One region of the Massilia aerilata genome, then DNA from elsewhere that is predicted to be linked to it. Evidence: predicted binding sites of a transcription regulator. Region 1 holds the regulator's gene; the other holds the start of a gene.
What was found. Region 1 encodes LexA, which represses DNA repair genes until DNA is damaged. Its sites were predicted from a motif close to ACTGTATNNNNATACAGT; they were not measured.
Positions count from the first base shown of each region.

Region 1 (4,424 bases):
CGCGCGAACTGGTATGCCGCCACCGACAGGCACCTGGGACAGGTCCGGCCCGCGGTCCTCAAGGAGTTCATGGATCACGAGTACGACTATGTCCGTCGGCCGCAGTCGGGCTATATGGACCACCAGCCAGGGCCGTTTGTCCTGGCGTCGAATACGCCGGCAAAGCCGACGACGCCGTAAAAGTAATCTGGCAGCTGAGAATTGGCTCGACGGGATCAATACAAAAATAGGACAAAAATGTCCTTAAGGCATCGTTCGGAAGTATTGTCATGATGGTAATGCAGGTCTATTATCGTTTCGTTTGACCAAACTTTTCGGGAAAGGGGAGACGATGAAACGACTTGCATTTGCCGTGCTGATGCTGGCGGCCGGGATGGCCTCGGCCAACGAACTGGGCGATGCCGAAAAAGCCTTGCGTGCGAAGGAATACGACAAGGCCTTGCCGATCTATACGAAGCTGGCGAATGCCGGCAATGCCGAAGCGCAGTTCCGCCTGGGCGAGATGTACTGGTACGGCGACGGCGCCGCGGTCGACATGGCCAAGTCGCAGGCCTGGCTGCAGAAGGCCGCGGCGGGCGGCCATGGCGGCGCGAAGGAGACCCTCGACATCCTCAAGCAGCGCGAGCAGCGCGCCGCCGACATCGCCTTCTGGACCAGCGGCTACAAGGGTGAGGACCTGGTCTCGGGCAAATATGCCTGCCCGGCGCCGAAAATCCCGACTGTCTCGAAAACCAACGACGAGATCAACCGGATCCAGGCCGAGATCGCGACCTGGGAGACCTGCTACAACGATTTCGTGGCCAGCGTGAACCAGGTGCCGCCGGGCGTCAAGCGGATCCCGGCCGATGTGGTCAAGCTGATGAGCCCGAAAGAAGTGGAGCAGGCCGGCGCCCACGTCGACGACGCCACCGTCAATGTGATCAGCCGCCGCCAGGCCGAGGCACTGGCCTTTACCGGCGACCGCGACGCCTGGTTCACATCGACCCAGCAGTTCGTGGCGGACGCCAACGGCAAGGCCGAGTCGGGCAAACGGCTTCTTGAAGAGGAGCAGCGCCGCCTGCGCGAGGAAAACGAGACCTACCAGAGGAACAACCAGAAAGGTGCAAGTTTCAACATGGGTGGCAAAAAGTAACAGCCGGTTGAGCTGGCAGGGCTGTGCGGGTATGATGGATTTCCTTTATCACAGCCTTGTTTCCATGAAGACTCTCCTGTTTTGCGTGGCCCTGCTGGCGGCCGGCGCCGCCTGCGCCGACGAGCTGGCCGATGCGGACGCCCTGTTCGCCAAGAAAGCCTATCCCGAAGCCCTGCAGAAATACACCAGGCTGGCGAACGCCGGCAACGTGACGGCCCAGCAGCACCTGGGCGAGATGTATTTTTACGGCGAAGCCGGTGAAATCGACATCGACAAGGCGACCGGCTGGTTCCGCAAGGCGGCCGCCAAGGGCAATGCCACCGCCATCGCCTCGCTCGAGATGATCAAGCAGCGCGACAAGCGCCGCGCCGATCTCGATTACTGGATAGAGAAATACGACGGCGCCGACGTCCGCACCGACGAGTACCGCTGCCCGGCGCCGCGCTTCCCGGCGGTGTCGCGCCAGACCGAAGAGATCGACCGCTACAGCGCCAAGATGCAGGCCTGGCAGGCCTGCTACAACCGCTACGCCGAGCACCTGAACGCCGTGACCCCGCTGACCAAGCGCATCCCAGAGGACATCAAGGGGCTGCTGACCAAGGCCGAGCTGGAGAAGGCCACCGCCCATATGAACGCGGTGCAGGAAGGCCTGTCGGAAGACGTCAAGATCAGCGCGCGCATGGTCGTGGCCGACTTCACGGCCTGGCGCGACGCCACCGACGCCTACGTCGCCCAGCACAACGAGATCGTCAAGAATGCGCCGACCCCCGAGCGAGAGAAGGAGCTGGAGGCGCGCAAGGGCAACTATGCCCCTCCCGGCAAGTAAGGACGGCCGCGCACAATGAACAACGCCCCGCCGGCGTAAGCCGGGCGGGGCGTTTTGCCATCTGGCAAAATAATTTCAGTGCCGGCGCAGCTCTCAGTTCAATGCCACGAACGCAGCAGGCCGACAGCCAGGCCTTCCAGCGCGAACTCGTCGCTGTGCGGATCGACCGTGATGACGGAGAAGTCCGGGTTTTCCGGCAGCAGTTCGATGGTGCCGCCGGTCTTGCGGTAGCGCTTGACGGTGACTTCATCGCCGATACGGGCGACCACGATCTGGCCGTTCTTGGCCGAATCCACTTTCTTGACCGCCAGGAAGTCGCCGTCGCAGATGCCGGCGTCGCGCATCGACCAGCCCTTCACCTTCAGCAGGAAGTCGGGCTTGGCCGAGAACATGGCCGGGTCCACCGAGTAGGTGGTCTCGACGTGTTCCTGGGCCAGGATGGGCGAACCGGCGGCCACGCGGCCGACCAGCGGCAGCGACATCAGCAGGGCGGCCGGGACGGCCGGCACCGTTGCCGCTTCGGCCCCGGTGCTGTTGCCCACCAGGCGGATGCCGCGCGAGGTGCCGGGAGAAATTTCGATCGCGCCCTTGCGCGCCAGGGCTTGCAGGTGTTCCTCGGCGGCGTTGGCCGAGCGGAAGCCAAGCTCCTGCGCGATTTCGGCGCGGGTGGGCGGGAAGCCGGTGTTGTCGATGGCTTCCTTGATCAGGTTGAGGATCTGTTCTTGCCGTGCGGTGAGCTTGAGCATGTTCGAGTAAGTGTAAGTAAAGGAGCGTCTGAGCGACACCCGACACCCTGTATTTTTGTACAGTATTGCGCCGGGCGCAAGGGGAATCCGCCGCTTTCGCCGCTTTTTTTTGCTGGGCGGGTACAGCCGATAACCTGCAGGCAAGGCGCACGGCAGCCGACGCTGAAGATGGTGATTGAGCTCTTGACGTTTTTACGGTTATAATGTCGGGCTTTCCCTTCCCACACTCGTCTTGACGCCGAGGTGGGCATTTGTTTAAACGTCCTTAAGGAGTGTTGCATGCGTCATTATGAAATCGTGTTTATCGTCCACCCGGACCAGAGCGAGCAGGTCCCGGCGATGATCGAGCGCTACAAGACCACGGTCACCTCGCGTGGCGGTAACATCCACCGTGTCGAAGACTGGGGCCGCCGTCAAATGGCTTACCAGATCCAGAAGCTGCCGAAGGCACACTACATCTGCATGAACATCGAGTGCGACAACGAGACCCTGGTCGAGCTGGAAACCGCATTCAAATTCAATGATGCCGTGCTGCGTCATCTGACCGTCAAGATGAAGAAGGCTGAAACCGCACCGTCGCCGATGATGAAATCGGTCCAGCGCGAAGACGCAGCCAAGAGCCACCGTGCCGAGCAGGCTGCTGCTCCGGCCGCTGCTGCTTAATTTCTTCGGAAAGTGAAGCGCAGAGGGCAGTGAACGCGTTGTTGCTGGTTGCAAGCATCGCCGAGCGCGATACCTTGCGATATACCCCGGCCGGCATCCCCATCGTCAGCGGCATCCTGCAACATGGATCGCAGCAGACCGAGGCAGGGATTGCCAGGCAGGTCGAGTTTGAGATTTCCGCGCTGGCCGCGGGCGATATTTCAAGCCGGTTTGCCGATGCCGAACTGGGCGCCGTCTACCAGTTCAAGGGTTTCCTCGCGAGGAAGAACCGCAACAGCAAAGCCCTGGTGTTTCACATCATTGAATTCATTTAGATTAGATACAGGAGCCAAAAATGGCATTCGGTAAAAAGTTCGACAAAAACAAGGCCAAAGAAAAACTGAAGCGCAAACAGCAGAACCCGCTGTTCAAGCGCAAGAAATTCTGCCGCTTCACCGCTGCAGGCGTGGAACAGGTTGACTACAAAGACGTCGACACCCTGAAGGATTTCGTCCAGGAAAACGGCAAGATCATGCCGGCACGCCTGACCGGTACCAAGGCGCACTACCAGCGCCAAGTGGACACCGCCATCAAGCGCGCCCGCTACCTGGCCCTGCTGCCGTACACCGACCTGCACAACGCTTAATCGTCGGTCACGACACGTATACTGGAGAATAATATGCAAATCATCCTGCTGGAAAAAGTCGTCAACGTCGGTAACCTGGGCGACGTGGTCAAGGTCAAGGACGGTTACGCACGTAACTTCCTGATCCCGCAAAAGAAAGCCCGCCGTGCAACCGAATCGGCCGTGGCCGAATTCGAAGTCAAGCGCGCCGAACTGGAAAAGGCAGCCGCCGAGAAGCTGGCAGCCGCACAAGGCCAGGGCGAGAAGCTGAACGGCATGACCATCACCATCGCCCAGAAAGCCGGCGTCGATGGCCGCCTGTTCGGTTCCGTGACCAACTTCGACATCGCTGAAGCCCTGAGCAAGCAAGGTTTCGCCGTCGAGAAGGCCAACGTCCGCATGCCGACCGGCCCGCTGAAGACCACCGGCGAGCACCCGGTTGCCGTCGCCCTG
Region 1 is NZ_JBHSMZ010000004.1:481,720-486,143, forward strand. It holds gene ACFPO9_RS07045 (tetratricopeptide repeat protein) at 1-180, shown strand, start outside; gene ACFPO9_RS07050 (SEL1-like repeat protein) at 332-1,132, shown strand; gene ACFPO9_RS07055 (tetratricopeptide repeat protein) at 1,197-1,958, shown strand; gene lexA (transcriptional repressor LexA) at 2,057-2,704, opposite strand; gene rpsF (30S ribosomal protein S6) at 2,984-3,367, shown strand; gene priB (primosomal replication protein N) at 3,397-3,681, shown strand; gene rpsR (30S ribosomal protein S18) at 3,702-3,992, shown strand; gene rplI (50S ribosomal protein L9) at 4,026-4,424, shown strand, end outside.

Region 2 (4,424 bases), on a different contig from region 1:
GGCGGCTGCTCTGCAGGTAGACGTATTCCTTCCCGGCCGGCAGGCGCTGCAGCAGCTCGCCCAGCATCAGGGTCTTGCGGCTGTCCAGCATGTCCGACTGCATGTTGTGCAGGGCGTCCAGGTCGATCACGAACAGGCCGTTGCCGGTATCGCCCTCCACCGCCGCCACGAACTGGCTGACTTCGCTGAAGAAAGCCATGTCGAAGTCGTATTTGTGGGCGTGCAGGCGCAGCTCGGCCGCGTTGTCTTTGATAAAGAAACTCTGTGACAGGAGCAGCGCGCGATATTTATAAAGCGGGACAGGGCTAGGCATCTTGCAGGGTCCGTCGATGCAAAAAGTTGCACGGCTAACATACAAGGATATTGCCCTGAAAGGTATAAAAAATGGAAACTTTTTTTACTGCCATGTGTTGACATAGCACAACAACAACACTCGGACTGTCCGGCGCGGGTCGGCGCGCCCCAGCCTACACGACGCCCTCGATCACGCGCCGTACCTGCAGCGCGCGCTCCTCGACGCTGCCGCTGACCAGGGTGTAAGGAATGCCGCGCGCCTCCAGGTCCTTCAGCACCAGTTGGTGAATGCGGCCGCGCCAGGCTTCGTTTTCGCGCGCCGATTGTTCTTCGTAGGGAATGTCATCCGCGCAGACGAAGGTATGGGCGTAGCGCTCGCGGCACTCGTCGGCGCAGCGCAGCAGCTCGGCCGGCGCCGGTTCGGTGACCTGGCCGAATTCCAGGCCCAGCAGCAGCGTGGTCAGCGCATTCGTGTCGACGAACAGGTAGCGCCGGACATAGGGCATCTGCTCGTCTTCGGCCTCGCGGTGGCGCAGGGCGATGTCGACGTAGTCCTCGGCATTCAGCTGGCCCTGCTTGTCCTCCCAGATATAGCGGCCGATCTCGGGCACGGCGACGCTGCCGTACTGGCGCGCGAGGTATTCGCACAAGGTCGACTTGCCGGTCGATTCCGCGCCGACGAAGACGACCCGCTTGACCTGCCCTGCTGTGCTGCTGCCCTGCTCTTCCATATGCATCCCGTGATCGAAAAACTGCCATCCAGAAAGATGAGAGCGCCATCCTAGCCGACGACGGCGCCTGCCACAAGACGCCGCCTGCTCAGAACAAGTCCAGCTGCGGGCTCGCCTTGGTCGTCTTGCTCGCCGGCTTGCCGCCACCCTCGACCGCCGGCGCGCCGCCGAACAGGTCGAGCTGGGTCACGTCCTCGTCCCGGCGCCGGCAGGCGGCCGCCGAAGGCACGACCAGCGGCCGGCGGAACTGCGCGCCGTCCATCTTGCTGAAGCGGCCATTGAAGCCGTCCATGCCGAGCCGCTTGACCGCCTTCGTGAAGCGCTGGCGGATCAGGTCGGCCCATACGCCTTCGCCGCTCATGCGCTTGCCGAAGTCGCTGTCGTATTCCTTGCCGGCATGCATATCCTTCATGCGGTTCAGTACGCGTTGCGCACGGTCTGGAAAATGAGCGTACAACCATTGATGGAACAAGGGGTTGACTTCCCACGGCATGCGCAACACCGTGTAATGCGCGCCGACCGCGCCGGCATCCCTGGCGGCTTCGAGAATGCGCTCGATTTCCGGTTCCGTGATGAAGGGAATGATGGGCGCCACGCTGACGCTGACCGGGATGCCGGCCTCGGTCAGGGTGCGGATCGCGCGCAGGCGGCGTGCGGGCGCCGCCGCGCGCGGTTCGAGCGTGCGCGCGATCTCGCCGTCCAGGGTCGTGAGCGTGATGGCGGCCGCCGCCAGGCCCTTTTCCGCCATCGGCGCGATCAGGTCGATGTCGCGCTCGATCAGCGCCGACTTGGTGATCAGGCCATAGGGGTGATTGCACTCGCCCAGCACTTGCAGCACTTCGCGCGTGATGCCGCGCTCGCGCTCGCACGGCTGGTAGGCGTCCGTGTTCACGCCGATGGCAATGCTCTCGGGCACGTAGCCGGGCTTGGCCAGCTCGCGGCGCAGCAGGTCGGCCGCGTTGACCTTGGCGAACAGGCGGCTTTCGAAGTCCAGCCCCGGCGACAGGCCGAGGTAGCTGTGCGAAGGCCGGGCGAAGCAGTAGATGCAGCCGTGCTCACAGCCCCGGTAGGGGTTCAGGGAGACATGGAAGGGAATGTCCGGCGACGCATTGCGCGTCAGGATAGTTTTGGCGAACTCATCCGTGACGATGGTCTTCGGCGGCGCCGCTTCATCGGTCTTCAGTCCCGGGACCGTCCAGCCGTCGTCGAAACGCTCGCGGCCGTGGACTTCGTAACGGCCCTGGAGGTTGGACACGGCGCCACGGCCCTTGTGCGGCGTCAGCGGCCGCGGGGGGATCATGACCTGCCCTTGCAATTCCACGTCTTCAGCCCAAGCTTGTTGGCGATTCACTATGGCGCTCCCGAGTACTGTATGGATATACAGTATCGTACACCCGCTTTACTGGCGGTTCAAGCGCAAAATCGCCGGGATTGTTGTTCCACAAAGCCGGCGAAGCTGACAAACAACGGTGCGTAGTGTTCAGGCCGGTTTTCGAGTTGCGAAAGTGCGTGGGCGGCCGCTTCCAGCGAGGACAACTGGTCCGGCGCGTGGGCCTTGCGAATCCGATAAGCCGAGGGTGGCAAGTCCTGCAGGCCCAGGCGCGGCAAGGCTGGCAGCAAGGAATTCAAGTAGAGCATCTTGCGGCTCTTGCGCCAGGTGGCGTCCAGCAGCACCAGGCGCAGCCTGGCCGGCGCGGCCAGCAGCGCCGGATCGAGCACGGGCGGCAAAGGCAAGCCCAGCGAAGCCTCGCCCACCGTCCGCGGATACAGCAGCAGCGGCGTGCGCCCATCCGCGTACAAGGCCGTCTCCAGTTCCGCCGCGGGAAAAATCTCGCCCACCAGCAGCCGGCTGGACGGCAGGCACAGGTGCAGCAGCCGCGCGCTGTTCTTGGCGTTGTGCACCTCGAGCGGATGTTGCAGGACCAGCAGCTCGACCTGGCTGTCCAGCGGAGTCACGAAGCGGCAGATGCAGGCGCTCTGCGCGCGCAGGCAGGCGGCGCAGGTCGCGCGGCGGGGTTCGGTCGATGTCATGGGCGCCGATTGTACCCGCGCGCGCTCGAGCCCGAAAACCGAAGCTCAGTAGCTGCCGCCCACCCGCTCCCCGCGCGGCGGCATGTTGTCCGGCACCGGAACCGGCGGATCGTCCTTGCGCAGCGGCTTCAGGGCGCCGGCCCACTGCACCACCTGGTCGAGCATGATCTCGACCGAACGCTCGTGGTGCTCGGCCGGGTTGAAGGCCGTGAAATTCTCGAAGTCGGTGAACAGCGACAGCATGACCTGGGCGCGCACGTCGGCCACCATCAGCTCGCCCATCACCAGGCGCAGGTTCTCGATCGCGCGCGAGCCGCCCGCGCTGCCGTAGCCGACGAAGCCGGCCGCCTTGTTGTTCCACTCCTTGTACAGGTAATCGATGGCGTTCTTCAGCGCGCCCGAGGTGGCGTGGTTGTATTCCGGCGTGACGAACACGAAGCCGTCGAACTCGGCGATCTTCGCCGCCCACGCCCTGGTGTGCGGCTGCGAATACTGGCCCATCGAGGGCGGCACCGGCTCGTCCAGCAGCGGCAGCTGGAAATCCTGGATGTCGACCAGTTCGAAGGCGGCGTCGCCGCGCGTGCCCGCGCACTCCATCACCCAGCGCGCCACGTCCAGCGCCTTGCGTCCGGGGCGGGTGCTGCCCACGATGATTGCGATGTTGATCATGCCTGTCTCCCGGTCTGCGAAATAATTAATACCGTTTAGTGTATTCCAGGCCAACCGCCGCCCAGCGCCCTGTATAAATCCACGTGCGCCGCCAGCCAGCTCGCCCGCAGCTGCAGCACGTTGGTCTCGGCACTGAAGGCGTTGCGCTGCGCATCCAGCTCTTCCAGATAGGACGAATAGCCGTTGCGGTAGCGGTTGTGGGCGATGCGCAGCACCTCGGCGGTGGCGACCCGGCGCGCCTCGGCCTGTTCCAGCTGCTCGCGCAGGCGCTGCACCGCCGACAAGCCGTTCTCGGTCTCGGCGAAGGCGTTGCGCACCACGGATTCGTAGGCGAACACGGCGCGGTCGCGCAGCGAAGCCGAGATCTCGGCCTGGGCGCGCAGGCGGCCGGCGTCGAAGACCGGCGCCAGCACGCTGCCGCCGACGCTCCACAGCATGCTGCCGGCGCCCAGCAGGTCCGGCAGATTGTGCGCATAGCCGCCCACCGAGGCGGTCAGGCGCAGCGAAGGCAGCATCTGGTCGCGCGCGGCGGCCAGGCTGGCGTCCGCGGCGGCGACGCCGCGCTCGGCCTGGGCGATGTCGGGGCGGCGGCGCAGCAGTTCGGACGGCAGGCCGGGGGCGATGCCGGGCGGGCGCAGCGCGCTCAAGCCGGCGCCGCGCGCGACCGGCCCCGGACTGGCGCCCACCAGCAGGTTCAGC
Region 2 is NZ_JBHSMZ010000005.1:251,115-255,538, forward strand. It holds gene ACFPO9_RS09145 (diguanylate cyclase) at 1-313, opposite strand, end outside; gene ACFPO9_RS09150 (AAA family ATPase) at 468-1,031, opposite strand; gene ACFPO9_RS09155 (PA0069 family radical SAM protein) at 1,114-2,325, opposite strand; gene ACFPO9_RS09160 (tRNA-uridine aminocarboxypropyltransferase) at 2,436-3,056, opposite strand; gene ACFPO9_RS09165 (NADPH-dependent FMN reductase) at 3,102-3,725, opposite strand; gene ACFPO9_RS09170 (efflux transporter outer membrane subunit) at 3,761-4,424, opposite strand, start outside.
Region 2: a site for LexA is predicted at 2,393-2,410, ahead of ACFPO9_RS09155 (PA0069 family radical SAM protein). Genes of this name have one in related genera too.